4 regions of the Mesorhizobium sp. M7A.F.Ca.US.005.03.1.1 genome follow, and region 2 is predicted to be linked to each of the others. Evidence: riboswitches for the same ligand, from Rfam matches in the RefSeq annotation. Region 2 holds a riboswitch; each other region holds the start of a gene.
What was found. A riboswitch is a leader RNA that binds a small molecule or an ion and turns the genes downstream of it on or off. The one in region 2 is predicted to bind cobalamin.

Region 1 (7,685 bases), on a different contig from region 2:
AAGCCTGCTGCCTGAATCAGAGAAGCCGAAATATTTACCGGTGGTCAGGTCGAGAACGACGGCTTCGCCATCGAAGGATTCAAAGACGATATCCTTGCTGGCAATGGCATATACGCCGGATTGTCGCATGTTTGCTCCCCGCCGAAGCAGGCCGCGGAGATGATCTTCGGCCCCTACGGTCAACCCCACCGTTGCAGGCGTCTAACCATTTGCAGGGTTTTTGGCAAGATGGCGTAGGCCCGGCCGAGCGCAGCTGCAGGCCGCGCGGGCATGGACAGTCTCTGACCGTGCCTGCCGGTCACGCCTCGATTTCAAGCGCCGAAAGCGGCTTCGAGCAACAGGCGAGGATAAAGCCGTCCTCGATTTCGTGATCGAGGATGCCGCCATTGTGGCTCATCTCGACGTCGCCCGCGACCTTCCTCACCTTGCAGGTGCCGCACAGGCCGAACTCGCAGGCGGCGGGAATCCGCACCCCCGAGGCGCGTGCCGTCTGCAGCACCGTCTGGCCGGCGACGCATTCGGCATCGACATCGGAATGCGAGAACCGGATCGGTGTCACGGCCTCCACGGTGGCAGCGGCGCCGTCTTCCGCCGGCGGCGAGAACGGCGCCGGGATCTCCTCCACGGCAGGCGCGGCAAAGCTTTCCTGATGGTATTTCGTCATGTCGAAGCCGGCTGCGTCCAGCATGCCACGCACGGCGCGCATGAAAGGATCGGGGCCGCAGCAGAAAATCTCGCGCTCGCGGAAATCGGGCGCCAGCAATGGCAGCCGGATCGCGTCGATGCGGCCCATATGGCCGAACCAGCCCTCGCGGCTCGACCGCTCCTCGATCATGAAGCCGAGCGACAGCCCAGGCATGCGGCTGCCGAGCAGTTCGAGCTCCTTGCGGAAAATGATCTCTTCCGGGCGGCGCGCGCAGTTGACGAAGCCGACATCGGTCCATGGCGCGCAGTCGTTCAGCCAGCGCAGCATCGACATCATCGGCGTCACGCCGGAACCGGCCGAAATGAACAGATATTTGGCGGCCGGGTGGCTATGCAGCGAGAAGTCGCCGGTCGGCCCATAGGCCTTGACGTGCGAACCGGGCGTCAGATGGTCGAACATCCAGCGCGTACCGGTGCTGCCCGCCTGCGCCTTGACCGTCACCGCGATCGAGAACGGCCGCGACGGCGAGGACGACAGCGTGTAGGTGCGCATCAGCGGCCCGTCCGATGTCGGCAGTTCCAGAGTCACGAACTGCCCCGGTTTGTAGCGGAACCAGGTCTGGTTGTCGGAGCGGAAGGTGAAGGTCTTCACGTCAGGCGCTTCGTCGCTGACGCCGATCACTTCCAGCACCTGCAGCCTGTCGTTCCAGGGCGTCATCTGGTCGAGATGGCGATAGAGGCCAAGGTCCGTCATCGCATTCATCCTCTTATCCCCTGGGCTAGGCGACGCTGCGCAGGGCCGGCCGGCCGCCTTCGGCAAGGCGCGGCCCGATGAACGACGCGTACCACTCGACGAACTGGATCACGCCGCCCTCATGCAGCTCCGAATAGGGGCCTGGTTCATAGGCAGGCGACAGGATGCCGAAGGCGTTTTCCTCGACGATGCGGCGGTCCTGGTCGTTGGTCTCGGTCCAGACATGGGTGAGCTCAGCGAGGTCGTAGTCGACGCCTTCGACCGCATCCTTGTGGACGAGCCATTTCGTTGTCACCGCGGTTTCCGTGGCACTGATCGGCAGCACGCGGAAGGTAACGGCGTGGTCGCCGAGGATATGGTTCCAGGTCGTCGGATAGTGATAGAGCAGCAAGGAGCCGATGCGGTCGGTTGAAACGCTGTCGGACAGGTTCTTCTGGACCGCCCGTTTTCCCGTCATGGTGTAGCTGACGGCATCGCGCAGCAAGGGCGCGCGGGTGGCGCGGTACTGCCCTGCCGGATCGATGCGGAATTTGCTCGGCAAGCCTGATGCCTCGCATCTGGCCCAGTGTGCGACCATTTCAGGGTCGCTGTCGGCGCCATGGACGCCGGTTATGGTTGGAGCCTCGGGGAAGGTCTTGCACAACTCGGGATGATTGGCGGCGCAGTGGTAGCACTCGCGGTTGTTTTCCCAGACCAGCTTCCAGTTGCCCTTCTCGACGATCGTGCTCTCGAAGGCGATCTTTGCTTCACGCAGCCGGTGCGGCAAAAGATAGGGTTCGATCATCGCCCGCATCGGCGCGAAATCTGCCGGTTCCTTGGCCAGGCAGATGAAGATGTAGCCGCCGACGCTCTCGCAGGCGACCGGCTTCAGGCCGAAATCACTCTTGTCGAAACCGTCGGCCATCTGGCGGGCAAACAGCAGGCGGCCGTCCAGCTCGTAGGTCCACTGATGATACGGGCAGACGAGCTTTGCCGCGGTACCCTTCTCCGTGTTGCACACGCGGCTGCCGCGATGGCGGCAGGAATTGTGGAAGGCGTTGATCTTGCCGTGCTGGTCGCGGACAAGGACGACCGGATAATCGCCGACCTGCACGGTGATGTAGCTGCCCGGCTTCGGCAGTTCGCAATCATGGCCGATGAACAGCCAGTCGCGATACCAGATCAGCTCCATGTCGAGCTTGAAGTAGTCCGGATCGGTGTAGAAGGGCTGCTCCAGCGAAAAGCCTTGCCGGCGCCCCTTCAGGAGCCTCAGCATGTCGTTGCGGATATCCATGTCCTGTCCTCGTTTCTAAGGACTGAACTGGTGGTGATGGAGGAAGGATTGAAACACAGGCCGGCTGTGTGCCGGACATGCGCTATCCACCTCTTGACCGCCCACCGCGATCAGTCGAGTCTAAAAATCTCGGGCTGGTTTCCGGGCTCTGGAGTTGTCCTTGCGGACCATCGCGACACCTTCCCAGGCGGTTGCCCAGTGGTCTCCCGTTGCGACTTGAACTCCACCACCGTTGCGGGGGCAGCGCCGGATTCTGACCGGCTTCCCAATTCTCCGCCTCGTCGTCACGAAGCGGCACCTGAGATGGTATGATCTAACCACGATCGCGGGCGCGCCGTCGGCATGAAAACGACATCGTATCCATGCGGCGCGACACGGCATGCGAAACGCTACTGCAGCTCGTCGCGGGCCGAGATCCCACCTCCCGGGCGGCCATTTGCCGGCTGCGATCTTCCCGAATCCGACCCTTCGCGGGGGGTCAAAAAAGGTTAATGGTTTCGAAAAGTGACTATTAGCTCGCCCTAAAATCGAACCGAACGGTTCGTTTCTGTTGACGGTGCGTGCAGGACGGTGTGAACGCTGGGCCTCTGAAACAGTCAGTGATCCATCAGGTGGCTACACCTAACACACTGATATGAAGAAGAAAAATGCATCCTTAGATTCCATTGGCACAATTTCAAGGTGGGGATTCATGGTCCACACGGAACAACTTCGTGATTGGAAAAGACGACCTTGCCCTCCCACATCGGGGCTGTCCGAACGACGCGATTTCATTTCCAAGACACGCCGCTAGACGGACGGAAAAAAGACGATACTGGAGTACCAAAAATGAAAAAGATCATTCTCACTGCCGCAGCCCTTCTGGCCATTTCCGGCAGCGCCTTCGCTGGTAGCGACCACTACGGTTCGAACGCCGCGGCAGCCACTGCTGTCGACAGCTCGTACACCGCTTCGACCAAGAAGTCGGAACCGGCTGCTCAGGCGCCTGCCCAGGGTGCTGACCGCAACCTCTTCGGCAACAACTAACAGCCGATTCCCAGTTTTCCGGTCGACGGCGGGCTCGCCCGCCGCCCTGGCGAAATTCAGACATTCAGGAGTATTCAAGATGAACAAGATCCTCATTGCTGCCGCCGCCGTTCTGGCCATCACCGGCAGCGCTTTCGCGGGCAGCGACAACTACGGTTCGAACGGCCCGAACCAGCCTGCCGCCGCTGTGGACCAGTCGTACACGGCTTCCACCAAGACCTCGGAACCGGCTGCCCAGACGCCCGCTCAGGGCAGCGACCGTAACCTCTTCGGTCGCTAACAACCAATTTCGCAACCGACGGCAGCTGTGTCTGCCGTCCTGGCGAAATCCAGAATTCAGGAGACTAAAATGAACAAGATCCTTATTGCTGCCGCCGCCGTTCTGGCCATCACCGGCAATGCCTTCGCCGGCAGCGACAACTTTGGCTCCAATGGTGCCAATCAGCCTGCCGCCACGACTTCGGTCGACAGCACGCGCACCTCTTCGGTACGCAACACCGGTTCGCCGGTCTACAAGCTGCTGAACTCGTCGGGTGACACCACCCAGAAGTCTGCTCCGCAAGGTGCCGACCGCAACCTCTTCGGCAACAACTAACAACCGAAGTCGATCTCCAAGTCAAAGAGCGGCGGGCCCGGCCCGCCGCTCTTTTTTGTGCCTGACACGGCAATTGCGGTTAAGCCGCCTTTGCTTCCACTTCATGCAACGCGAAAGAACGTCCATCCGCGTCGAAGATATGCAGGTCCTCGCCATTGGCGCTCAGCCGCAATGTCGAGCCGCGCTTGACCTCGACATTGCCGGGCAGCTTGGTCACCAGCGGCAGATCGGCGCGGCCGATGTCGACATAGACAAGCTGCACCTCGCCGAGTTGCTCGACATAGTCGACCGTCCCCTCGAACAGATAGTCCGCGCCGCTGGCGATGATCAGGTCCTCCGGCCGCACGCCAAAGCTCACCGCAGCGCCCTTTGCCGAAGCCGGCGTCGCAATCGGCACGGTCGCCTTGCGTCCGCCGACATGGCTGACGACGGTCGGGTTTCCGGTCTTTTCGATGGTCGCCGGCAGGATGTTCATGGCCGGCGAGCCGATGAACTGGGCAACGAACAGATTGCCGGGCTTCTTGTAGAGGTCCATCGGCGTGCCGACCTGCTCGATATGGCCGTCCTTGAGCACCACGATGCGGTCGGCCAGCGTCATCGCCTCGACCTGGTCGTGGGTAACGTAGATCATGGTCGTGTTGGGCATCGATTCCTTGAGCTTGGCGATCTCGATGCGGGTGGCGACGCGCAGCGCGGCGTCGAGGTTCGAAAGCGGCTCGTCGAACAGGAACACCTTCGGATTGCGCACGATGGCGCGGCCGATGGCGACGCGCTGGCGCTGGCCACCCGACATCGCCTTGGGCAGGCGGTCGAGATATTTGGTCAGCTGCAGGATCTCGGCGGCCTGGCGCACGCGGCGGTCGATCTCGGCCTTGTTCTCTTTGCCGATCTTCATCGAGAACGCCATGTTGTCGTAGACGGTCATGTGCGGGTACAGCGCGTAGGACTGGAACACCATGGCGATGCCCCGCTTCGACGGCGGCACGTCGTTCACCACTTCGCCGGCTATTCTGAGTTCGCCGGAGGTGATTTCCTCGAGCCCGGCGATCGACCTCAGCAATGTCGACTTGCCGCAGCCCGACGGGCCGACGAAGACGATGAACTCGCCCGACCTAATATCGAGGTCGATGCCGTGGAGAATGTTCAGATTGCCGTAGGACTTCTTCACTTGTCTTAGCGTGACATCGGCCATTGGTTTCCTCCAGTGATTGGAAATTCAGTCGAGACGCCCGAACCAGGCGCCGTAGCCGCCAAGCTCGATGGAACCGCTGCTCGCCTGCCCCGAAAATCCGTGCCCGGGCAGAGGTTGCAGCGATCGGCCGCCAAGGTCAACCTTGGCCCGCCCGGCTCCCAGATTGAAGACGCAGACGATCTGCTCGTTGCCTGCGCGGCGCGTGAAGGCCACGGTATCTCCCTCACTTTCGATGAAGGTGATGTCGCCCTTGGCCAGCGCCGGATGGGCACGCCGGAAGCTGAGAAAGCGCCGGTAGTGCTCGAGCAGCGAAGCCTCGTCGCCCTGCTGGACATTGACCGCTTGCGCCAAATGCTTGGCCGGCACCGGCAGCCAGGGTTTTGCCTGGGAGAAGCCGCCATTCTTGGCGCCGCCGTCCCACACCATCGGTGTGCGGCAGCCGTCGCGGCCCTTGAATTCAGGCCAGAAGCGGATGCCGTAGGGATCCTGCAAATCCTCGAACCGAAGGTCGGCCTCGCCGAGCCCAAGTTCCTCACCCTGATAGATGCAGACCGAACCGCGCAAGGACATCAGCAGCGCCGAGATGACCTTGAGGTAGGCGGTCGGGTCGGGCTCATTGGCGGCCCAGCGCGAGGCCGGGCGCATTACATCGTGGTTGGAGAAGGCCCAGCACGACCAGCCATCGCTGGCGACCTTGCCGAAGGATTCCAGCACCGAGCGGACCTTGCCCGCGCTGATCTTTTCCGGCGCCAGGAAATCGAAGGAGTAGCACATGTGCACGCGCTTGCCGCCGGCGGTGTAGGCGGCCACCACTTCAAGCCCACGCTGCGAATCGCCGACCTCGCCGACCGCTGCCGTTGCCGGATATTCATCGAGCAGGGCACGGAACCGTTCGAGGAAGCCGAGATTCTCGGGCCGGCTCTTGTCGTAGAGATGGTCCTGGTAGTTGTAGGGGTTGACCGCCGGCGCGGTCTGGTCGTTGCGCTCTTCTGGCGGCAGCGGCGGGTTGTTTTCCAAGCCCTGGCTGTGGAAGTAGAAATTGATGGTGTCGAGCCGGAAACCATCGACGCCGCGCTCCAGCCAGAAGCGGGTGACGTCGAGCAACGCGTCCTGGACTTCGTGGTTGTGGAAGTTGAGGTCGGGCTGCTCGGCCAAGAAATTGTGCATGTAATATTGCTGGCGGCTGGTGTCCCATTGCCAGGCCGAGCCGCCGAAGATCGACAGCCAGTTGTTGGGCGGCGTGCCGTCCGGCCTGGCGTCTGCCCAGACGTACCAGTCGGCTTTCGGGTTGCTGCGGCTCGACCGGCTTTCCTTGAACCAGGGATGATTGTCGGCGGTGTGCGACAGCACCTCGTCGATCATCACCTTCAAGCCCAACCTGTGTGCCTCGGCGGTCAGCGCGTCGAAGTCGGCCAACGTGCCGAACATCGGATCGACATCGCAGTAATCCGACACGTCATAGCCGAAATCCTTCATCGGCGACTTGAAGAACGGCGAAATCCAGATAGCGTCCGCGCCGAGTGCGGCGATGTAGGCGAGGCGGCCTATGATGCCCTTGAGATCGCCGATGCCGTCGCCGTTCGAGTCCTGGTAGCTGCGCGGATAGATCTGGTAGATCACCGCGCCCCGCCACCAGTCGCGATCGATGGCGAGGTCAGGCTTCGAGCTGGCCTTCAAAGCGGATTGCATCGTCTCAGCCTCCTTTCACCGAGCCGGCAAGCAGCCCGCGGACAAAATAGCGCTGCAGCGAGAAGAACACGATCAGCGGCACGATGATGGTCACGAAAGCCGATGTCGTCAGAATCTCCCAGTCGCCGCCGCGTGAGCCCAACAGCGCGTTGAGCTTGGCGGTCAGCACAATCTGGTCTGCCTCTGTGCCGAGGAAAACCATCGCCACCAGCAGATCGTTCCATACCCACAGGAACTGGAAGATGGCAAACGAAGCCAGCACCGGAAACGACAGCGGCAAGACGATCTTGACGAAGATCTCGAAATCGCTGGCGCCGTCGATGCGCGCCGATTCCATGATTTCGCGCGGCAGGCCGGCAATGTAGCTGCGCAGCAGGTAGATGGCGAAGGGCAGGCCGAAGCCGGTATGCGCCAGCCAGATGCCGAGATAGGTCTTCGACGGCATGCCGAAGAAAGCGCCGACGCCGTTGTAGAGTTTCAACAGCGGGATCAGCGACATCTGCAATGGCAC
Region 2 (7,685 bases):
CCGGCGCCTTGGCCTGCGCGCCGGTGATGACGTCGAACTTGTTGACGCCGTGATATTTGTCGGCGGCGGCTTCCGCCGGCGCATAGCCCTTGCCCTTCTGGGTGACGACATGGATGAGCACCGGGCCTTCGCCATTGTCTCGGACATTTTTCAGGACCGGGATCAGATGTTCCAGATTGTGGCCGTCGATCGGGCCGATGTGATAGAAGCCGAGTTCCTCGAACAGCGTGCCGCCGGTGACGTAGCCACGTGCATGCTCGACCGCCCTTGTGATCGCACGATCCGCGCGCTTGCCGAGATAAGACGTCAGTTTTTTGCCGAAATCGCGCAGGCCGATATAGGCCTTGCCGGAGGCCAGCCGCGCCAGATAGGCGCTCATGGCGCCGGTTGGCGGCGCGATCGACATGTCGTTGTCGTTGAGAATGACGATCAGCCGTGCATCGAGTGCGCCGGCATTGTTCATCGCCTCGTAGGCCATGCCGGCAGACATGGCGCCGTCGCCGATGACGGCGATGACATTGTTGCGGCCGCCGGAGAGATCGCGGGCCGCGGCCATGCCGAGGCCGGCCGATATCGATGTCGAGGAGTGGGCAGCGCCGAAGGGATCGTACTCGCTCTCGGCGCGGCGGGTGAAGCCGGACAGGCCGCCTTCCTGGCGCAGCGTGCGGATACGGTCGCGGCGGCCGGTCAGGATCTTGTGCGGATAGGCCTGGTGGCCGACATCCCAGATCAGCCGATCATCGGGGGTGTTGAAGACATAGTGCAGCGCCACTGTCAGCTCGACCACGCCAAGGCCGGCGCCCAGATGACCACCCGTGCGGGATACCGCGTCGACCAGCTCGGCGCGAAGCTCGGACGCCAGTTGCGGCAGCTCACTCTCGGCAAGCGTGCGCAGGTCGGCCGGGATGCGGGTCTTGTCGAGAAGCGGCGTATGCGGCGTTGCGTTCACGGTGCTCAGGCTTTCGGTTGATGGGCGAAATAGGCCGCCGGCCGGCGAAAGTAAATGCGTGTCAGTGACGCGGATCAGACTGTGGTCTTTTGCTTCTATGCAGGTCGTTTCCCCAAAACCGGGCCACTTTGGGCGACAGGCATCAGCTTTCCGGCAGCGGAATGAACTCTTCCTCGTCTCCTGGAACGATGTCGAAGCGGCCTGTCTTCCATTCCTCTTTCGCCTGTTCGATACGCTCTTTCGACGACGAGACGAAATTCCACCAGATGTAACGCTTCGAACCAAGAGAGGCGCCGCCGAACAGCATGAAATGCGCCCCGGTCTGCGACGACACGACGATCTCGTCACCGGGACGGAAGACCAGCAGCCGTTCGGCTGGGAACACATCGCCCGAAATCGAGACCTCGCCTTCCAGCGTGTAAATGGCGCGCTCTTCCGCATCGGCAGGGATTTTCACGCTGGCGCCGGGCGCCAGGCGCAGGTCGGCGTAGAGCGTCTCCGAATCGGCCCTGACCGGGGACCGTAATCCTTGGAAATCGCCGATGATGAGGCGCCCGTTGACGCCTTCGGCATCAATCTCGGGAAGCCTGAGCGCTCCTGTGTTCTCGAACACAGGAGCCACCTCTTCCTTGTCGTCCGGCAGCGCCAGCCATGTCTGCAGGCCGGATATCGACATCGGCGCGCCACGCAGTTCCTCCGGCGTACGCTCCGAATGGACGATGCCGCGGCCGGCGGTCATCAAATTCACGTCGCCGGGCTGAATGACCATTTCGGTGCCGAGGGAGTCGCGGTGCCGGATCTTGCCGTCGAACAGATAGGTGACCGTCGACAGTCCGATATGCGGATGCGGACGGACGTCCAGCGCCTGGCCGGCCCGCAGGATCGCGGGACCCATGCGGTCGAAGAAGATGAACGGACCGACCAACCGCCTTTTTGCCGTTGGCAGGGCACGGCGCACCTGAAAACCACCGATGTCCTTGGCGTTCGGAACGACCATCAATTCGATCTGATCGCTGGCGAACGCATCGCCCACCTCAGGGTCTTTCCCGGGGAAGAAGCTCATGGACTCTCCTTGTCGGTGGTCGAAGGCCGCCTGGCCGCATCAGGCAAAGCGGATGGCCGCCTTTGCCCGCAGCTTGGCCGCCACCTCTTCGCGATTGCGCGGATGCTGATGGGTTTCCAGGGAATCGAGCAGTTCGCGCGCCGAGGCCGCGATGGCGTCGACGGCATGATCGAAGGCGTGCTGGTTCTGCTTCGAGGGTCGCGTCGTTCCGCTCAGCTTGCGGACGAACTGAAGGGCCGCGTCGCGCACCTCGTCATTGGTTGCCGGCGGATCAAAATTGAACAGGGTCTTGATGTTTCTGCACATCGCTTCCGTATCTCCTCTTGTCCTTGAGCTGTTTCAATCGGAACGAGTTATAGCCTCGATCATGATCATGTCCAAAAACCGGTGAGGCGAGGCCATCGTTCGGACCGGCCTCAATCCGCGTCGAGCGGCTCCGTTCCAACCGGCTTGCCGTCGCGCGACAGCCTGATCTTCTCGACCTTGTCCTCGGCGGCCTTCAGCAGCCGGTCGCAATGCGCCTTCAGCGCCTCGCCACGTTCATAGATCCTGATCGACTGGTCGAGCGGCACGTCGCCACGCTCCAGATCATCGACGATCTTCTCCAGCGCATCGAGTGCCTGCTCGAAGCTCATCGCCTTGACGTCTTCGTTGGTCTCACCAGCCATCATTCATCCTTTCATCAGTCGCCCGACATGGGCGGCGACCGAAAATGCCAATCCCTGCAGATCGTAGCCGCCCTCGAGCAGGCTTACGAGCCGGTTGCCGCTGTGGCGTGCCGCGCGCTGCATCAACTGGCCGGTCGCCCAGTCGAAATCATCCTCGGTCAGATTGATCTCGGCCAGCGGATCGCGGTGGTGCGCGTCGAACCCGGCCGAAATGATGATCAGGTCGGGCGCGAAATTGTCGAGCGCGGGCAGGACGCGCGACAGGAAGGCATCGCGAAACACTTCGCTGCCGGTCTGCGGCGCCAGCGGTGCGTTGACGATATTGCCGGCGCCCGTTTCGGTCTTCGCTCCGGTGCCGGGATAAAGCGGCATCTGGTGTGTCGAGCAATAGAGCACCGAGGGATCGTCCCAGAAAATATCCTGCGTGCCATTGCCGTGATGCACGTCCCAGTCGACGATGGCAACGCGCTCGACACCGTGTTTCTTCTGCGCATAACGCGCCGCGATCGCCGCCGTGTTGAACAGGCAGAAGCCCATGGCCGTGGTCTTTTCGGCATGATGGCCGGGCGGCCGGGCGGCGACGAAGACGTTGTCGGCGCGGCCCGAAAAGACATCATCGACGGCGGCGTTGGCGGCGCCGATCGCGGTGATCGCCGCTTGCCAGCTCTTCGGACTGGCAGTGGTGTCGGCATCGATGCGGGCAATCCCCTCGTCGGGGATGGCGGCGCGCACGCGGGCGACGAAATCGGCGGGATGCGCGTAGAGGATGGTGGCCTCGTCGCCTTCCGGCGCCTGGATACGATCGAGCGCGGCAAAGGCTTCCTCATCGAGCACGCGCTCGATGGCGCGCAGGCGGTCGGGCCGCTCGGGATGTCCGGGCGGCGTGAGATGCTCGAGGAAGATCGGATGCGTGTAGAGACGGGTGGTCATCGTCCTAATCTAGTGACCCCGATCGACAAAGGCCATGCACGGGCGGCCGATGACTGGGGAAAATCGCGCCTGCGTCCATTCGTGTCGCCGCAGGCATTGGCCCCGCCGGCGCTTCGGCGTAAAGTCCTTGGTACTGCCTGGTGCCCGCCGCAAGCGGGAGAATCGGGAACACGGTTGAATTCCGTGGCGTGCCCAACGCTGTGAGGGGGACCGCGCCGGTAAATGCCACTGTCGATGACGGGAAGGCACCGGACGCGGGTTGATCCCAAGCCAGAAGACCGGCCTGGCAGGCATCGTCATCCGCATGGTCGGGCGGGTGGCATCAGAGCGACGTGCGTCCATTTGGACGCACAGCGTACGCTCTGACCGTTTTGAATCTGCAATCGCAAGGGGACAAGCGATGCCGGAACATATGACCGCTGCCATTGACGATGGATTCGACCAGAATGCGCGCGATGCGGTCTATCGCGCCATGTTCACGCGGCGCGACGTGCGCAGCCATTTCCTGCCCAACGCGATCGATGACGACGTGCTGGCGCGGCTGCTGCTTGCCGCCCATCACGCGCCATCGGTCGGCTTCATGCAGCCATGGAATTTCATTGTCATTCGCGATGCCGGACGACGAGCGGAGGTGCGCGACCTGTTCCTGGCCGCGCGCGAGCAGGAACTGCCGGCGATCGAGGCGGAAAAACAGGCGCTGTACCGCAAGCTCAAGCTGGAAGGCATCTGCGAAAGCGCGCTCAACATCTGCATCACTTGCGACCGGCAGCGCTCGAAGGGTTCGCCGCTGGGACGCTGGCACAATCCGGAGATGGATCTCTACAGCACCGTCTGCGCGGTGCAGAATTTCTGGCTGGCCGCGCGTGCCGAGGGCGTTGGCGTCGGCTGGGTGAGCATCATCGAGGCTGAGGCGCTGAAGCGGCTGTTGGCCATTCCGGATCACGTAACGCCAATCGCCTATCTCTGCGTCGGCCGTGTTTCCGAGTTCGCTTCCAAACCGGACCTTGAAACGCATGGTTGGGGACGGCGGCTGCCGCTGCCGGAACTGATCATGAGCGAGACGTTTTCCGGGCAAGGCGAGGCACAGCTCAAGTCCACCGTGGCGCGCCTCAACACCGTTTCTGCCTCACCAGACACCACCTGCCCGGCCGATCAGGGTGTGGCGCCGGCCGTACCCCAGCGCGAACCGCCGAAGGAGGCGAGCGCCTTGTCCTTGAGCTCCCTGAACTTCGACGACGCCTCGGCCAACCGGGCGTCCCAGGCCGGATCCGGCACCTGGCCCGCGATGGTCTTGAAATAGACCTGCATCAGGCAAGCGATGGCGAAAGGCTCGATGAAGGCCGCCTTGAACGCCCAGGCGAAGACGATGGCGAGCACGAAGGCCCAGCCGGCGAGCTGGCCGGGCATCAGGAACAGAATGGCGCCGGCAGGCGCCAGCATCATCAGAAAGATGACGAACGACACGCCCCACATGATGACCGCCAGCCAGACGGCGTTCTTGACCATGACCTTGCCGTTCTGGGCATAGAGCACGACGCCTTGGCGCGCCGTCTCGAAGGGTGAGGCTGAATTGATGCGGATGTTGTAGCCGAGGATGATCTCGTCGACATAGGTCAGCGACAGGCGGATCACCGTGTTGATGAAGGAGACCAGGCCGCTCAGGCCCGGTATCGGCAGGAAGGCGGCGATACCGCCGAGCAGGCCGGTGATGGCGCGGATGGCACCCTTGACGAGTTGGTCGACGACGAAAAGGATATTGGCCTCGGCAAAACGCTGGGTGACGACATCCCTGGCGTAGGCGATCTGGTCCTGACCGCCGGGAATGTCGCGGCCGTCGATCAGATGAACCATGACGGCGATGTGGCCGGCCTTGACGATATAGAGGATGTATTCACGGATCCAGTAGACCGCGATCGAGACGATGCCAAACCCGACCACGCCGCCCCACAGGGCAAAGGACATGGGCCCGTCGGGATCGGTGGAGATATGGCCGACACCATAGCCGACCGAGGCACCGGTGCCGGTCGCCATGATGTAGGCCAGCGTGATGCCGAAATAGACGATCATACGAAAGACGATGAACGGCCAGGTCCGCATCATGATGGACACCGACCGGCCGATCTCGAAATCCCACATGTGCCCCGAATCTCCGCCTCAGAGATGGTGGAAGAGGATGAACTCAACCCGACGATTGTCAATTGCCGGCCCTGGCACCACAGGGCGACGAATTCTGGGCAACGGTTTTCTTTCGCAGCCTTTCGCCGGCGCATTGTCTGACGGAGCATCAAACGAAAAACCCGCCTGTGCGGCGGGTCACCGGCGCAAATCAGCACCATGGACGAATATGTACCTTAGCTGAGGGCAGGTGTCGAGAAAAAATTCCTATCGGGAACAGCTGCCGGCACGAAAAGCTCCGGTGGGAACTTCAATTCGACTGCGGATCCGGCTTCTTGAGCAGGCCTTCGAGCAGTTGCTTGAACGCCGTCACCACCTTCTTGGACGTCGCTTCGGGGTCGTCCGAATTGGCGATCCGTTGCGCTGCCTGGCTGCTCGCTCCGTTGATCAGTCGCGAGGCCGTCTCGGGGTCGAGGCTCGAGACAACGACCCCCTCCTCCTGCAGCGCGGTCAGATGGTCGGTCATTGACACGATGCACGCACTGGCATTCGGCCATTGCGCTGGATCCCCCAGCACGGCCGGGCCATCCCGGAACATGATGCGCTGGATTTCCGGCTCCAGCGCCATCTCGATATAGGTCGAGCACTCGTCGACGAAATGCTGCCAGCGGGTCGGCGCTCTCGACGCGACCTCATTGATGCGCGCCGCCATCTCGCCGTCGATCTGGGCTATGACCGCCTGCAGCAGCCCCTTCTTGTCGCCGAAATGATGATAGAGCGCGCCGCGCGTCAGCCCGGCCGAAGCGGTGAAATCATCCATCGAGGCTTCCGCATAGCCTGTTGTGCCGAAGGCATGGCGGGCCGCCGCGATCAGCTTTGCGCGCGTCTCGGCGATCATCTCCTTGCGGGGTCTGTGCATGGCTTCTGGCCCTATTCACATACGTAACGTATGCCAATTGACATACGCGGCGTATGCTCTATTTAACAAGCATACGCTTCGTATGTAATTGCCGAATCGTCCTTTGTCGAGGAACCACCCATGCAAAATCCCTATTCGGAAATCTTTCGTGCCCCCGGAGCCAAGGGCTTTGCGGCCGCCGGATTCATGGCGCGCCTGCCGATCGCCATGGCGCCCATCGGCATCGTGGCGATGCTGTCGCAGACGCGTGGCGAATACTGGCTGGCCGGAGCCGTCTCGGCAACATACGCGCTGGCCAACGCTTTCGTTGCGCCGCAGATATCCAGACTGGTGGACCGCCTGGGCCAGACACGGATCGTCGTGCCCACCACCATCATCGCGGTGCTGGCTTTCGCCGTCCTGATAGCGGCGGCCAACCAGGACTGGCCGGTGTGGACGCTGTTCGTGTCGGCCCTACTGGCCGCGGCCATGCCAAGCATGCCGGCGATGGTGCGGGCGCGCTGGACAGAGATTTTCCGCGGACGGCCGCAGATGAACACCGCATTCGCCTTCGAGTCCGCGGCCGATGAACTGGTCTATATCGCCGGGGCATCGCTATCGGTCGGTCTCAGTGCTGCCCTGTTCCCGGAAGCCGGCGTTCTGGTGAGCACATTATTTCTCGCATTCGGATCAGCGGCCTTCATCCTGCAACGCTCGACGGAGCCGCAAGTGCGGCCGGTGGACCATGGCTCAAGCGGCTCGGCGATCCGCCTGCGGCCGGTTCAGATCATCACCTTCGCCCTGATCTTCATCGGCGCGACCTTCGCGACGACGGAAGTCAGCACCGTGGCGATCACCAAGGAGCTTGGCCAGCCCGGCGCCGCCAGCCTTGTCATCGGCGTTTATGCGCTGGGATCGTTCGTGCTCGGTATCATCGTCGGCGCGCTCAGCCTGAAGGCGCCGCTGCAACGCCAGCTCGCCATCGCAGTCGCCCTCGTCGCGCTCGGCACGCTGTTGCCGCTCACCGCCGACACCGTGCCACTGCTGGCGCTGACTGTGTTC
Region 3 (7,685 bases), on a different contig from region 2:
CTGGATCGAGAACATGTCGCGCGTGCTGCCCAAGGGCCAGTTCCTGCCGGTGCCGCTGCTGTGCCGCGTCGTTTTCGGCGCGCCTGTCGCGGTTGGCCCGGGCGAAGAACGCCGCGCCTTTCTCGAGCGCGCCCACGCCGCGCTTCTGGCGCTCAACCCGCGTCCCGAGCGAGACGATTGATGCGCCACGAGATCTCCATCCTGATCATCGGCCTGCTGGCGGTTTTGACCACCGCCAGCATCGTCGCCACCATCCTTTCGGCGCGAGCGCCGAAGCCGCTGAGCTCGACGCTTGTCAATCTCACGCAGCGCATCAACGCCTGGTGGGTGATGGTGGCGCTGATGACGGTCGCCTTCTTCTTCGGCCGTTACGGGATGACCATCCTGTTTGCGCTGATTTCCTTCGCCGCGCTGCGCGAATTCGTGACGCTGACGCATACGCGCCGCAGCGACCATTGGGTGCTGCTCGGCATGTTCGGCATCATCATCCCGTTTCAGTACTGGCTGGTGTGGACCGCCTGGTATGGGCTCTTCGTCATCTTCATTCCGGTCTACTGCTTCCTCTTGATGCCGGCCATCACGGCGCTGCATGGCGACACCGAACGCTTCCTCGAGCGGATCGCCGCGCAGCAATGGGCGGTGATGATCTCGGTCTATTGCGTCAGCCACGTCCCCGCCCTGCTGACACTCGACGTGCCAGGCTTCGAAGGCCGCACCTTGCTGCTGATCGCCTTCCTGATCATCGTCGTGCAAGGCAGCGACGTGCTGCAGTACATCTTCGGCAAGCTGTTTGGTAAACACCGGTTTTCGCCGAACGTCTCGCCGTCGAAAACCTGGGAAGGGCTGATCGGCGGATTGGTGTCGGCGAGCCTGCTCGGCGCGCTGTTGTCGTTCGTGACGCCCTTCTCGCCGCTGCAGGCGGCAGCCGTGGCCTTCGTCGCCTGCTCGATGGGATTCCTAGGCGGGCTGGTCGCCTCGGCCATCAAGCGCGACCAGGGCGTCAAGGACTGGGGCCATCTCATCGAAGGCCATGGCGGCATGATGGACCGCACCGACAGCCTGGTCTTCGCCGCCCCGGTGTTCTTCCACATCGTGCGCTATTTCTGGACCGTGTGATCCGGCGACCGGTTGCCAAACGCGCTCAAAGCCGGTTGCGGATCAGCATGGTGACGACGAAGAACGCACCGACCGAGCTGGTGATGATGCCGATCGGCAGTTCCTGCGGCGGCAGCAGCGTTCGGGCCAGAAGATCGCTGGCCAGCAAAAGCACCGCGCCGAAGACGGCGCAGCTGGCAACCAGGCGCAGATGCAAGGGGCCTGCCAGCGGCCGCGACAGATGCGGGATCATCAGCCCGACGAAGCCGATGACCCCGGCGACAGAGACCAGGATCGCCGTCGAGAAGGCGGCGACGAGAAACGTCATTCGGCGCATGCGCGCCACTGGCACGCCAAGGCTTTCGGCGGCGTTTTCGCCGGCCAGGAAGGCATCGAGCCGGCGGTGGTTCCACAGCGCGTAAGCCAGAATGGTGCCCGCACCCAGCGCGCCCAACCAGATATTGTCCCAGCGCGCCAGGCCAAGGCCGCCCATCGTCCAGAACAACACGGAGTGGGCGGCGCGCTGGTCGCCGGCAAAGACCAGGTAGTTGGTCAAGGCGGTGAACATGAAGGACACGGCAAGGCCGGCGAGGATCAGCCGCTCCGGCCCTTGGCCCCTCACCCGCGCGACCAGCAGCAGGACGACGCCGGCGGCCAATATGCCGCCGGTGAAGGCCGCGACCGGCAACGTCCAGATGCCAAAGCTGTCGCCGAAGACGGTGATGACGGAAACAGCACCGGCGGCGGCGCCCGACGACAGGCCGAACAGGAACGGATCGGCGAGATCGTTGCGGGTCACTGTCTGCAGCAGCGCGCCGACGACGCCGAGGCCCGCGCCGACGCAGATGGCCAGGATCGTGCGCGGCAGCCGCAGATCGACGACGATCTTGCCGACCGGCCCGGACACGTCGTGCCCGCCTAAGCCGATTGCGCGGCCAAGCGCTGCTACAACGTCGGCCAGCGGGATCAGCGTCGAGCCATAGGCGATCGACAGCAGAGCGAGAGCGGCGATCGCCGCCGCTCCCGCCAGCATGGCCAACGCAAATGCCGGATGGCGCAAGCTCAAAATGCTTCCGGGTGCATGGCCTTGGCGATCTTGTCGATCGCTTCGATGTTGGCGGGTCCAGGCGTCAGCTCGGCGTAGCGGAGGGCAACGAAGCGCTCGTTCTTGACCGCGTCGGTCTCCTTCATGGCCGGATGCGCCTTCAGGAAGTCGAGCAGCTTCCTGTAGCCGCCACCGTCCTGGTAATCGAGCAGGATGAGGAATTGCGGATTGCGCGACGCCACCGTTTCCCAATCCGTGTTGCCCCAGCTGGTGTCCATGTCAGCCATGATGTTGTCGCCGCCGGCGGCAGTGATCATGGCGCTGGGGATGGCGAACTTGCCTGCGGTGAACGGCTTGTCCTCGCCGGAATCGTAGAGGAACACCCGCGTGCCCTTGGCGCTGCCGACCTTGGCGGTGATGTCGGCGAGCTGCGCCTTCCAGCCAGAGACAAGCTTTTCCGCCTCTGTCTCCTTGCCGAAGATCTTGCCCAGCTTTTCGACGTCGCCGTAGAGCAGGTCCATCGAGGCGGCGGGGCGCCTCTTGTCGAGATGGACGCAGCTTTCCGCCAGAACCAGCGTCTTGATGCCGTGCGGGGCAAGCGTGTCGGGCGTCACCTCGCCACCCGGCTTCATGCCGTAGTACCAGCCGGCGAAGAAGAAATCCGGCTCCACGGCCACGAGGTTTTCGAGCGTCGGATATTTCGGCGCCAGCTCCGGGATCGAACCCTGCTCTGCCTTGAATTCGGGACCGACCTTGTACCATCCGGTGATGCCGGTCAGGCCGACGATTGACGGCTGCAATTTCAGCGCGAAAGCCATCTCGGCCATGTTCAGATCATGGATGACAGCGCGCTTCGGCGGCGCGTCGAAGGTCAGCGGCTTGCCGCAGCTGTCGACGGTTACCGGGAAGGCGAAGGCGGTCGAGGTCAGCAGCGAGACGGCAAGCGAAAAAGCGAGGCGTTTCACGGGTATGCTCCTTGTGGGTGGGATCGGGTCGACTATGGAACGGCTTCAATCACGACGGCGGCGCGGCACGGTTCGGAACCTCGAACACCGTCAACTCTCGATCCTCGGTCGGATGGCGCAGGCGCAGCACATCGATGCCGAAAATCTCGCGGATCAGCTGTTGGGCCAGCGCTTCGCGCGGTGCGGCGAGCGCTTGCAGGCGGGCATGATTCATCACCGCAACCCTGGTGGCGAAGGGTGCTACCAGCGCCAGATCGTGCAGCACCGCGATCACCGTCATCTCGAAGCCTGCCACGAGGTCGAGCAGTTCGCCGCGGGCGCGCGGGTCCAGATGGTTGGTCGGTTCGTCGAGGAACAGGATTTTGGGCTGCTGGGCGATGGCGCGCGCCAGTTGGGCGCGCTGGCGCTCGCCGCCCGACAGCGAGCCGACGGTGCGGCCAAGCAGCGGCAGCAGGCCGGTCCGGCGCAGCGCCTCGACGGCGATATCGCGTTCCTCGCGCCTGCGCCGCAGCCCGGCGTGCGGGACCCGGCCAAGCTCGACATAATCGATCACCGCCAGCCGCGGATCGGGCTGGTCGGTCTGGCCGACAACGGCGATATGCAACGCCCGCTCGGCGGCCGAAATCCTGTCCAGCCCGCGTCCGCCAAGCTTCACCTCGCCGGAACTTGGCCGCAGCATGCCCGACAGCATGCGCAGCAGCGTCGTCTTGCCGGCGCCGTTGGGACCGATGATGGCAAGGCGATCGCCAGCGGCCACCGAGAAGCTGACCGCCTGGACCAGATTCCGCCCATTCGCCATGGCACAGAGGTCATGGGCTTCGAGAAGCACTGCGCTCATCGGCTGCTGCCCGCCGGATTGCGGGGACGGCAAAGCGTGCGCATGGTGATGCGATGATCGATGGAGCCGTCCAACTTTCCGTCACTTTCCAAAACTGGCGACGGAAGGAAGCTGGCGAACCGGCCGACAAGACCGGGACTCGCGTTTCCTCCCGGCACACCCCGTCCGGTCAACTCAGTGATGGCAGGTCTCCTGGCTCGCGGGTCGTTGCGCCATCCTGCCTTCCCAGCCTTGCCGGCCAGTGGCATTCACGGATTTTGCTCGCCGCTTACAGTTGCGGGGGCAGCCACGGCCTCGACCTGAACAGGCCTCACCGTGTTCCCTTTTCACCCCTCGCCTTTCGGCTCGGGGACCATCACCACTTCAGCGTAGATTTCCACCAAACGCTTCGCAATGGATTTCTCGGACGAAGTGGTGGGCCAGCTAAGGGAAACAGGCATTGCACGCTCACTTTATGTAATAACATAATATTTTATGTAATAACATAACATTCTTAGGAGATGACGCGGCCCGCTGTCAAGCGAAAGCCCATGGGATCGGCGCAGATTGCACGGGATGCGCAATTTCGATCAAACTGGCCGCGCCAGGAAACGCCAAGATGATCCGGCCAATGCGAAAAGGAGCCCCATGAACCCGACCGAGAAAGCGCTGTGGTTCGTCGAGAGCCATCTGCCGGAGGCGATCTCGCTTGACGATGTCGCGCAAAGCAGCGGCGTGTCGCGTTTTCATGTGACGCGCGCCTTCGGCGCCGCAACCGGCCGCTCGGTGATGGGTTACATGCGCTCACGCCGGCTGACCGAGGCGGCGCGCAAGCTGGCCGGCGGAGCGCCCGACATCCTCGCCGTCGCGCTCGACGCCGGCTACAACTCGCATGAGGCGTTCACCCGTGCCTTCCGCGATCAGTTCGGCACCACGCCGGAACTGGTACGCGCGCAAGGCTCGACCAACAACCTCGACCTCGTGGAGCCGATCCTGATGGACCAGTCCTTCCTCACCAATCTCGAACCACCGCGCTTCGAGACCAGCCGGCCGTTCCTGATCGCCGGCCTCGGCGAACGCTACAGCTGTGAAACCAGCGCCGGGATTCCGATGCAGTGGCAGCGTTTTGCACCCTATATCGGCAACATCCCAGGCGAGATCTCAGGCGTTTTCTACGGCGTCTGCCTTAACGGCGACGACGCGGGCAATTTCGACTATGTCGTCGGCGTCGAAGTGTCCGGCTTTGCGGATCTGCCGAAGGACTTCTATCGGGTGCGGGTGCCGGCGCAGAAATATGCGGTGTTCTCGCACCGCGAGCACATCTCATCCATCCGCCGGACGATCAACACGATCTGGAACAGTTGGCTGCCCGACTCCGGTCACGAAATCGCGGATGCACCGGAATTCGAGCGCTATGGACCGGAGTTCGATGCCCACAGCGGCAATGGCGGGCTGGAGATCTGGGTACCGGTGAAGGCGTAGCTCGATCACGCCATCGGCAGCGCCGGCCAGCGATCGATGACCTTTCCGCCGGAAAACACGTCGATCGACCCGAATTGCTGCAGCACGGCCTCGCTCTGCGTCGGCCTTAGAAACGCGTAGTCGCCTGGCCTTGCGGTCGCATCGGCGGGCAAGCCCATGAATTGCTGGTTGGAGGACAGGCCGAGCAGGCCGTTCGTCTTCATGCCTTGGGGGAAGACCGGCTCGGCCATCCACTTGCCGCCATAGAGATAGCAGCCCTTGCGCGGAAACCGGCCGAGCGCCTGCAGCAGGCGGGTAACGGCCGGCGGGCCAGGCAGCATCGGCTCGACCACTTTCAGGATCGGCGTAGCGATGAAAGCCGCCGGCTGGAAGCCGTCGAGGCCTGGCGTATCGAAGTCGCTGGGCAGCACGAAGGCCGAGCCCATCGACACTTCATTGGCCGCGCCGCCACGATGAAGCAGCGCGGTCTTGCTGCCGCCGATGTTGAGGATGCGGCGCTGGTCGGCACCGAGACAGGCGACGAACGCCGCAGCCTGCGCCGACGCCTCCGCCAATGCCTTTGCCGGTCCGCCGAAAAGGCCGGGAATGAGCGGCGCATGCGCCTCGTAGGCCATGACGCCTTCGCAATGCAGCCGGACCGGCAACGCGCTCAGCGCCTTCGACAAGGCCGCGGGATCAGCAAAGCCGCCGCGATGCAGCCCGACATCGATCTCGAAAGCGATGCGCAGGCCGATGCCGAGTTCGTCAGCGAGAGCACCGTATTCCGCCAGTCTCTCCTCGCTGTCGATCAGCCAGCAGACACGCGACCAGTCGGCATCACCCTTCACCAGCGCAGCCCTTGCCGCACCGATCGGCATCGGCTTGCCGTAGAGCAGATCGGCATCCGGAAACGCCTTCAGCACCGCCTCGCTGATCGGCGGGTGGAAGGTCATGAAGCGCTCATGGCGAAGCGCCTTGCCTATATGCGCAAGCAGCGGCAGGCAGGCGAGCGATTTGTCGACCAGCCGCACGGCCAGGCCGGGATCCAGCCTCCCTTTTACCAGGGCAATGTTTCCGTCCAGCCGATCGCGGTCGAGCAGCAGGCAGGGTCGGAAGATGCCGGCGGTCTTCAGCGCATCCGAGAGGGTGGAAAAATAGGTGCTCATCATTCGATGCCGAACAGGCCGGCCATGTAGGGCGACACGAAGCGGTTTTCCGGATCGATGTCGCGGCGCACCGCCATGGCATCGTCCCAGCGCGGGTAGAGCTTTTTCAGCTCCGCCGCTTTCAGGCTGTGCATCTTGCCCCAATGCGGCCGGCCGCCATGTCTGCGGAAGATCGGCTCTGCCGCCCGCATGAACGGCAAAGGATCGTTCGCGGCGTCATGGTGGATGGCGATGGAGCAGGTCAGCCTGTTGTAGAATGGCGAAAGCCAGAACTGGTCCGGCGCGACCGAGCGCACCTCCATCGGGAAATAGACCTCGGGAAAACGCTTCTCGGTCAGCTCGATGATCTCGGCCAGCGCCTTCGGCCCTTCCTCGAACGGCAAATGATATTCCATCTCGTTGAACTTGGTCTGCCGGTCGCTGGCATAGACGTTGAGCCAGTCCTGCACGTAGTCCTCGGCGGGAAATTTGGCGGCCGCCGATCGGATCAGGCGGCCACGCAGCGATGGCAGCCAGGCAAGTGAAGTGCGCAGCCTGCGCAGTGTCCTCAAACCCGCCTCGTCCTCTTCCGGCGGCCGCGTGGTGGGTGCGGCATCGCTGAAATCGCTGGCGATGAACTGCGCATAGCCGGAAAACGGAATGTAGTAGAATTCGGCCGAGCGATGCGCGGCCATCATCGCCTCGAAATCACGCAGCATCTCGGTGATCGGCAGCACATATTTGCGGCGGCGCAACCGGTAGGTCGCGATGTTGTTCAGCGTCACTTCGGTGAGCACGCCGAAAGCGCCGAGCGCGACACCGATGGCGTGGATCATGTCCCGATCCCCTGCCCGCTTGAAGTCGCGGACCTTGCCAAGCCCGTCGACGATCTGCACCGTCTCCAGCTGCGTGTGATAGGCGCCGAGCGTCGGCCCAGAGCCGTGCGTGGCTGTGCCCAGCGCGCCGCCGATCGCCTGGCGGTCGATGTCGCCCATGTTGGGCAGGCCCTGGCCAATGCCTTGCAGGATGTGCATGAGCGGGCCGAGCCGGGTCCCTGCCCGCACCCGCGCCTGATGTTTTTGCGCGTCGTGCGAGACCAGCCCTTCCAGTCTCTCCAGGGACAGGATCGTGCCCTGCGATTTCACCAGCGGTGTGAA
Region 4 (7,685 bases), on a different contig from region 2:
GGAGGCCGGCTCGGCCTTGGTGATGGGGCCACTGCGCTGCTTGGAAACCTGCTCGACTTTGGAGTCTGCCTTGTTGGCATTGGCGGCCGAATGCAGTGGAGCGGCAACACTCGCCGCCTTTTCAACCGCCGGCGCGACCTTGGTTTTTGAAGGCGTCTTCAACGCCGGGCTGGTTTCAGGGGCGTCGGTCTTCGGCTTGCTGGTGTTGGACGGTGCGACAGGGGCCGCGGCCGGCGCCGGCACCGGCGCTGCGACGATCGCGTCGGGTGCCGCCCTGGCGGCCTTGGCCGCCTCCCTGGCTTCCCTGTCGCGGGTCGACTTGAGGATCGCCTTTTCGCTCTTCAGCGTGGTGAGGCCGGAGGCCGGCTCCGAGCCGGTGCGGCCATTCTGCGGCCCCGGTTCCACCGCAGCACCCTTGCCGGCGTCATAGAGATCGATGATTTCAGCCAGGCGTTCCGGCGTCAGATCCTCGAACGTGTCCTTGAAGATCATCACCATCGGCGCGTTGACGCAGGCACCGAGGCATTCCACCTCTTCCCAGGACAAGGTTCCCTTGTCGTTGGTGTGGAACTGGTCGTGATGGATTTTGGAGCGGCAGACATCCATCAGCGCTTCCGAACCGCGCAGCATGCAGGGCGTGGTGCCGCAGACCTGGATGTGCGCACGCGTGCCGACCGGATTCAACTGGTACTGCGTGTAGAAGGTCGCGACTTCCAGCCCGCGGATGCGCGGCATGCCGAGCATGTCGGAGATCGTCTCGATCGCCGCCTTCGTCACCCAACCTTCCTGCTCCTGTGCTATCATCAGAAGCGGGATGATGGCCGACTGTTCACGGCCCTTCGGGTACTTCTTGATCCATTGCTTCGCAGCCGCGGCATTCGCCCGGTTGAAGGCGAAGGATGCTGGCTGGACGCTGGCTTCTGCGAGACGGCGGACTGACATTTAGCGATCGACCTCACCAAACACGATGTCGAGGGAGCCGAGAACGGCGGTGACGTCGGCCAGCATGTGGCCGCGGCAGAGGAAATCCATCGCCTGCAGATGCGCGAAACCCGGCGCGCGCAGCTTGCAGCGGTAGGGCTTGTTGGAGCCGTCGGAAACCAGATAGACGCCGAATTCGCCCTTCGGCGCCTCGACAGCGGCGTAAACCTCGCCGGCCGGCACGCGATAACCCTCGGTGTAGAGCTTGAAGTGATGGATCAGCGCTTCCATCGAGCGCTTCATTGCCTGGCGCTTGGGCGGCACCACCTTGCCATCGAGGTTCGACACCGGGCCGGTGCTCTCCTTGCCGAGCAAAAGGTCGACGCACTGGCGCATAATCTTCGCCGACTGGCGCATTTCTTCCATGCGCACGAGGTAGCGGTCGAAGCAGTCGCCGTTCTTGCCGATCGGAATATCGAAATCCATCTCCGAATAGCATTCATAGGGTTGCGACTTGCGCAGATCCCAGGCTGCACCCGAGCCACGCACCATCACGCCCGAAAAACCCCAGGCCCAGGCATCCGCCAGCGAGACGATGCCGATATCGACATTGCGCTGCTTGAAGATGCGGTTGCCGGTCAGCAGCCGGTCGAGGTCGTCGATCGACTTCAGGAACGGGTCGATCCACTTGCCGATGTCCTCGACCAGTTGACGCGGCAGGTCCTGATGGACGCCGCCGGGCCGAAAATAAGCGGCATGCATGCGCGAACCGGAGGCGCGCTCATAGAACACCATCAGCTTTTCGCGTTCGACGAAGCCCCACAGCGGCGGCGTCAGCGCACCGACGTCCATCGCCTGCGTCGTCACATTGAGGATGTGCGACATGATGCGGCCGATCTCGCTGTAGAGAACGCGGATCACCTGGCCACGCTTCGGCACCTCGATGCCGAGCAGACGCTCGGCGGCCAGCGCAAAGGCATGTTCCTGGTTCATCGGCGCGCAATAGTCGAGCCGGTCGAGATAGGGCACCGCCTGCAGATAGGTTTTGGCTTCGATCAGCTTTTCGGTACCGCGATGCAGCAGTCCGATATGCGGATCGACGCGGTCGACGACTTCGCCGTCCAGCTCCAGCACAAGGCGCAAAACGCCGTGCGCCGCGGGGTGTTGCGGGCCGAAATTGATGTTGAAGTTGCGGACGGAGGTTTCAGCCATTTACTGCTTTGCCTTCTCGTCACCCGGCAGCACGTAATCCGTACCTTCCCACGGGGACAGAAAATCGAAATTGCGGAATTCCTGCTTGAGCTCGACCGGCTCATAGATAACGCGCTTGGCCTCGTCGTCGTAGCGCACCTCGACGAAGCCGGTCAGCGGGAAATCCTTGCGCAAGGGATGGCCTTCGAAGCCATAGTCGGTCAGCAGGCGGCGCAGGTCGGGATGGCCGGAGAACAAAACGCCGTAGAGATCGTAGGTCTCGCGTTCGAACCAGTCGGCGCCGGGATAGACGCCGGTGATCGACGGCACCATGGTTTCCTCGTCGGCCTGCACCTTGACGCGGATGCGCACATTCTGCTTCGGCGACAACAGGTGATAGACGACGTCGAAACGCTTGGCCCGCGACGGATAGTCGGCGCCGCAGACATCGATGATCGAGATGAACTGGCAGCGCGCGTCGTCGCGCAGGAAGGTCATCACCTCGACCAGATCGCGCGGCTCGACATGGATGGTGAGTTCGCCATAGGCGATATCAGCCTCGTTCACGCGGCCGATCAGCTTCTCGCCGAGATAGGTCGACAGTTCGCTCAGGGATGCGGTCATGGATTTACCGTTCGATCGTGCCGGTGCGGCGGATCTTCTTCTGCAAGAGAAGAATGCCGTAGAGCAGCGCTTCGGCGCTCGGCGGGCAGCCGGGCACATAGATGTCGACCGGCACGATGCGGTCGCAGCCGCGCACCACCGAATAGGAATAGTGGTAATAGCCGCCGCCATTGGCGCAGGAGCCCATCGAGATGACGTAGCGCGGCTCCGGCATCTGGTCGTAGACCTTGCGCAGCGCCGGCGCCATCTTGTTGGTCAGCGTGCCGGCGACGATCATGATGTCGGACTGGCGCGGAGACGCACGCGGCGCGACGCCGAACCGCTCCGAATCATAGCGCGGCATCGAGGTGTGGATCATCTCGACCGCGCAGCAGGCGAGGCCGAACGTCATGAACATCAGCGACCCGCTGCGCGCCCAGGTGATGAGCGCCTCGGTCGAAGTGACCAGAAAGCCCTTGTCGGCCAACTCGTTGTTGATCTCGAGGAAGAAGGGATCGTCCTCCCCCACCGGCCTGCCGGTGTTGGGATCGATGATGCCCTTGGGCTTCGGCGCGACGAGGGTGCCTGAACTGTCGTTCAATCCCATTCCAGCGCTCCTTTTTTCCATTCATAGGCAAAGCCGATGGTCAGCACCGCCAAAAAAACCATCATCGACCAGAAACCGAGCATGCCGATCTTCGAAAACGACACCGCCCACGGAAACAGGAAGGCTACTTCCAGGTCGAAGATGATGAACAGGATCGACACCAGGTAGAAACGGATGTCGAACTTCATGCGGGCGTCGTCGAACGAGTTGAAACCGCACTCGTAGGCGGAAAGCTTTTCGGGATCGGGATTGCGGTAGGCCACCAGGAAGGGCGCGGCCAGCAGCGCCAGGCCGACAACCAGCGCCACGCCTATGAACAGGACGATGGGCAGGTATGAGCTCAAGAGTGCGTTCATGCTCGGCTTTCCGTTGGCGCCAATCCACGTTGATTACAGCACCGGACCCTAATGCGGAAGCGTGACAGTTTAACCGCTGAACCGTTTTAAGGGCCTATGCTGCAACGCGGCGAGGGTTAGCGCAGCACTTCCAGCGAAGCAAGTCAAACCTTGTTCAAAACATCGACCTGGACGGCATATCGCGGCAAACTGGTCCGATCCGCTCCTGTTTGATTTCCTTCGCTTTTTACTCCACTTTTCTCTCCTGACATGGATGCCGCCAAAACCCTGCTAGCATGGGTTGGAATCAGCCATTCGACCCTCGGTCAAAACACGTCAAAGTGATACCTGCATGAAGGAAAAGATCTCGCTCCCGATGGCCCGGCGCATCGCCCTTGCCGCCCAAGGGTTCCTCGATCCTCGCCCGACCGGCACGCCCGACCGACGGCATTTTGCCCGCACGCTCTCCCGCACCGGCCTGTTGCAGATCGATTCCGTCAGCGCGGTGGTGCGCGCTCATTATATGCCGCTCTATTCGCGCCTTGGCCCCTACCCGTTCTCGCTGCTCGACAACGCGGCCGTGACGCGCAAGCGCATGGTTTTCGAATATTGGGCGCACGAGGCCTCCTTCCTGCCGGTCGAGACATACCCGCTGATGCGCTGGCGCATGCAGCGCGCCGAGCGGGGCGAGGAAATGTATCTGGGTCTCGCCAAATGGGGCCGCGAGCACGCCGCCTACATCGAAGAGATCTACCGCGAGGTCGCCGAGCGCGGCCCGATCGCCGCTTCCGCGCTGGAGGGCCAGAAAGGTTCGGGCGGCTGGTGGGGCTGGAGCCATGCCAAACACGCCTTCGAATGGCTGTTCTGGGCCGGCCGCATCACCACGGCGCACCGCCGCGGTTTCGAGCGCTTCTATGACCTGCCCGAGCGCGTGCTGCCGCAGGCGATCCTCGACCTGCCGGTGCCGACGCCTGAGGACGCGCACCGCGAATTGCTGCGCATTTCCGCCCGCGCCCACGGCGTGGCGACTTCAGGCGATTTGCGCGATTATTTCCGCCTGTCGCCGGCCGATATGAAAGGCCGGCTGGAGGAACTGGTTGAAACGGGCGAGTTGCTGCCGGTGCGCGTCGAAGGCTGGGACAAGCCCGCCTATCTTCATAAAGACGCGCGTCTGCCGCGCAAGATCGAGGCCCGCGCCCTGCTGGCGCCGTTCGATCCTGTCGTCTTCGAACGCTCGCGCACAGAGCGGCTGTTCGACTTCCACTACCGCATTGAGATCTACACGCCGGCCGACAAGCGGCAATACGGCTATTATGTCCTGCCGTTCCTGCTCGGCGACAGGATCGTGGCACGCGTCGACCTCAAGGCCGATCGCCCGGCCAGCATACTGCGCGTCCATGCAGCCTATGCGGAGCCCGGTGCGCCGCCTGAAACCGCTGCGGAGCTGTTCGAGGAATTGAAGCAGATGCAGGGTTGGCTCGGGCTCGAACGCATCGAAGTGACGCCTGCCGGGGATTTGGGGCCGGCGCTGGCCGACATAGCGGTGTCGTAAGCTCGCGTTGACACCGCCGCCCGCAAAAGCCTAAATCCGGTTCCAGATGGTCCCTTGCCCGCAACGGCAAGGGCTAAGAGGGAATGCGGTGCGGGGCAAAATCCCAAATCCGCGGCTGTCCCCGCAACTGTAAGCGAAGAGCCAAGGCCGAAAACCACTGGGAATTCCCGGGAAGGCGGCTACCCAAGGCGATGACTCGCGAGCCAGGAGACCTGCCGTCTGCGACTGTAGAATCCGATCGCCCGGCGGGTTTCCGGGCAAGGAGCCCGATCTTTGGACCACGACAGCAGTTTTTCGGCTGGCACAGCGGATATTTCGTCCGGCCATGATGATGCCTTGGCCGGCGTCACCATCATCGTCTGCGGCTCCTGCCGCAATGAGACCGGCTCCGACGCTCATCCCCGCGCCGGCGAGTTGCTGACGGACGACACGCGCCGCGCCGCCGCTGGCGACGATATCCGCATCCGCAGCGTCGAATGCCTTGGCAATTGCAAGCGGCGCCTCAGCGCCGCGATCCTGCGCGACGGCTGCTGGAGCTATGTCTTCGGCGACCTGACCGCGACCAGCGGCGCCGACCTCGTGACAGGCGCAAAGCTCTTCGCCACCTCGAAAGATGGCCTGATCCCGTGGCGTGGCCGCCCCGATAGCCTCAAGCGCGGCCTCGTGGCCCGCATTCCACCCATCGACATGCTGAAGGATTGACCATGACCACTTCCGTATCCCGCGTTCCCTGCACCGTCGTCACCGGCTTCCTCGGCGCCGGCAAGACGACGCTGGTCCGCCATCTCCTGGAAAACGCCGGCGGCAAGCGCATCGCCATCATCGTCAACGAATTCGGCGACATCGGCATCGATGGCGAGATCCTCAAGGGATGCGGTATCGACACCTGCCCCGAGGAAAACATCGTAGAACTGGCCAATGGCTGTATCTGCTGCACTGTCGCCGATGATTTCGTCCCGGCGCTCGACCAAATCCTGTCGCTGACGCCGAAGGTCGACCATATCCTGATCGAAACCTCGGGCCTGGCACTGCCCAAGCCGCTGGTCCAGGCCTTTCAGTGGCCGAGCGTGAAAAGCCGGGTGACCGTCGATGGCGTCATCGCCGTGGTCGACGGACCGGCATTGGCCGAAGGCCGCGTCGCCAACGACATGGAGGCCCTCCAGGCGCAGCGCGCCGGGGACGAGACGCTCGACCACGACGATCCGGTGGAAGAACTGTTCGAGGACCAGATCGCCTGCGCCGACCTGATCATCCTGTCGAAGAGCGACCTGATGGACGCCGCCGGCACCGCCCGCGCCAATGCCATCATTGGCGAACACTCCGCCCGCGCAGTGAAGATCGTGCCGACCTCGCATGGCAAGGTCGATCCCTCCGTGCTGCTCGGGCTCGGTCTCGCCGTCGAGGACGACATCGAGAACCGCAAATCCCATCATGACGGCGCCTTCGACCACGAGCATGACGACTTCGACACCTTCATTGTCGACATAGCCTCGGTCGCCAATCCCGATGAACTGGCAAAACGCGTCGCCACGGTCGCAGAAGAAGAGAACGTGCTGCGTGTAAAAGGCTTCGTCGAGGTCGGCGGCAAGCCGATGCGGCTGTTGCTGCAGGCCGTCGGGCCGCGCGTCAATCATTACTATGACCGCGCCTGGACCGCGCAGGACGACCGCCGCTCGCGCCTCGTCGTCATCGGCCTGAAAGGGCTGAACCGCCCGGCGATCGAGCGTATACTCGCCGGCTGATTTCGGACACGGATTGCGATGCACATCCTAACCACGACATCCGCCTCGCTCGACGACCTCGCCGAGCCGGTCGATCTGCGGCAGACGCCGGCGGATATCGTGGCGCTGTCCTTCACCGACAGCGACCTCGCCGGACTGGCGGCGGCGTGGAGGACCGATGCCGACCGCCTGCCCTCGATGCGGCTGGCCGCACTGCGCGACCTGCGCCATCCCATGTCCGTCGACCTCTGGGTCGACAGCGTCGCCCGCCATGCCAAGATCATCCTCGTGCGCATCCTCGGCGGCTACGACTGGTGGCGCTACGGCTGCGACCAGCTTGCCTCGACCGCCCGCGAACGCGGCATAAAACTGGCGCTGCTGCCCGGCGAATGCCGCGACGAGGATCTGCGCCTGATCGAAGCCTCGACGCTGCCGCGCGAGGAGTTGGACGGCCTGCTCGACTATTTCCGCGAGGGCGGCCCGGCGAATATGAGCGCACTGGTGCGGAAATTGGCGCGGCTGGCGGGGTCGGATGCGGAAGTTATCGGCCCGGTGGTGGTGCCGAAAGCTGGTTTTTACGTGCCTGGATGTGGAGTTGTGGAGAAGCCGGACTTATCGAATGCTGGCGCTTACAACGTCAACGCTCCTATCATCCCCATCCTGTTCTATCGCTCGATGCTGCTGGCCGCCGATGTCGCGCCCATCGATGCGCTTGTTGAAGCGCTGCGGCAGCGCGGCATCGACCCAGTCCCGAT

Region 1: it holds a riboswitch for cobalamin, as region 2 does, so the genes downstream of both, EN990_RS08245 (aromatic ring-hydroxylating dioxygenase subunit alpha) here and bluB (5,6-dimethylbenzimidazole synthase) in region 2, are expected to answer to the same signal.
Region 3: it holds a riboswitch for cobalamin, as region 2 does, so the genes downstream of both, EN990_RS17180 (ABC transporter ATP-binding protein) here and bluB (5,6-dimethylbenzimidazole synthase) in region 2, are expected to answer to the same signal.
Region 4: it holds a riboswitch for cobalamin, as region 2 does, so the genes downstream of both, EN990_RS29595 (DUF1636 family protein) here and bluB (5,6-dimethylbenzimidazole synthase) in region 2, are expected to answer to the same signal.

The regions. Positions count from the first base shown of each region.
Region 1 covers NZ_RZRO01000012.1:40,103-47,787, reverse strand. The annotation lists gene EN990_RS08255 (PqqD family protein) at 1-129, opposite strand, end outside; gene EN990_RS08250 (hybrid-cluster NAD(P)-dependent oxidoreductase) at 299-1,399, opposite strand; gene EN990_RS08245 (aromatic ring-hydroxylating dioxygenase subunit alpha) at 1,425-2,672, opposite strand; cobalamin riboswitch at 2,787-2,989, opposite strand; gene EN990_RS08240 (DUF680 domain-containing protein) at 3,501-3,698, shown strand; gene EN990_RS08235 (DUF680 domain-containing protein) at 3,778-3,978, shown strand; gene EN990_RS08230 (DUF680 domain-containing protein) at 4,048-4,293, shown strand; gene ugpC (sn-glycerol-3-phosphate ABC transporter ATP-binding protein UgpC) at 4,373-5,485, opposite strand; gene EN990_RS08220 (alpha-glucosidase) at 5,510-7,174, opposite strand; gene EN990_RS08215 (carbohydrate ABC transporter permease) at 7,179-7,685, opposite strand, start outside.
Region 2 covers NZ_RZRO01000056.1:2,137-9,821, reverse strand. The annotation lists gene dxs (1-deoxy-D-xylulose-5-phosphate synthase) at 1-949, opposite strand, end outside; gene EN990_RS21750 (pirin family protein) at 1,092-2,012, opposite strand; gene EN990_RS21745 (DUF2277 domain-containing protein) at 2,052-2,318, opposite strand; gene EN990_RS21740 (exodeoxyribonuclease VII small subunit) at 2,429-2,680, opposite strand; gene EN990_RS21735 (histone deacetylase family protein) at 2,684-3,610, opposite strand; cobalamin riboswitch at 3,732-3,912, shown strand; partial or broken gene bluB (5,6-dimethylbenzimidazole synthase) at 3,915-4,640, shown strand; gene EN990_RS21725 (hypothetical protein) at 4,763-5,746, opposite strand; gene EN990_RS21720 (TetR/AcrR family transcriptional regulator) at 6,036-6,644, opposite strand; gene EN990_RS21715 (MFS transporter) at 6,765-7,685, shown strand, end outside.
Region 3 covers NZ_RZRO01000038.1:4,467-12,151, reverse strand. The annotation lists gene EN990_RS17200 (lysophospholipid acyltransferase family protein) at 1-181, shown strand, start outside; gene EN990_RS17195 (phosphatidate cytidylyltransferase) at 181-1,116, shown strand; gene EN990_RS17190 (iron ABC transporter permease) at 1,142-2,128, opposite strand; gene EN990_RS17185 (ABC transporter substrate-binding protein) at 2,158-3,105, opposite strand; gene EN990_RS17180 (ABC transporter ATP-binding protein) at 3,155-3,943, opposite strand; cobalamin riboswitch at 4,108-4,315, opposite strand; gene EN990_RS17175 (AraC family transcriptional regulator) at 4,571-5,404, shown strand; gene EN990_RS17170 (alanine racemase) at 5,410-6,549, opposite strand; gene EN990_RS17165 (D-arabinono-1,4-lactone oxidase) at 6,549-7,685, opposite strand, start outside.
Region 4 covers NZ_RZRO01000106.1:623-8,307, reverse strand. The annotation lists gene EN990_RS29625 (NADH-quinone oxidoreductase subunit E) at 1-942, opposite strand, end outside; gene EN990_RS29620 (NADH-quinone oxidoreductase subunit D) at 943-2,133, opposite strand; gene EN990_RS29615 (NADH-quinone oxidoreductase subunit C) at 2,134-2,736, opposite strand; gene EN990_RS29610 (NADH-quinone oxidoreductase subunit B) at 2,741-3,322, opposite strand; gene EN990_RS29605 (NADH-quinone oxidoreductase subunit A) at 3,313-3,678, opposite strand; gene EN990_RS29600 (winged helix-turn-helix domain-containing protein) at 4,010-5,209, shown strand; cobalamin riboswitch at 5,240-5,444, shown strand; gene EN990_RS29595 (DUF1636 family protein) at 5,483-5,911, shown strand; gene cobW (cobalamin biosynthesis protein CobW) at 5,914-6,951, shown strand; partial or broken gene EN990_RS29585 (cobaltochelatase subunit CobN) at 6,970-7,685, shown strand, end outside.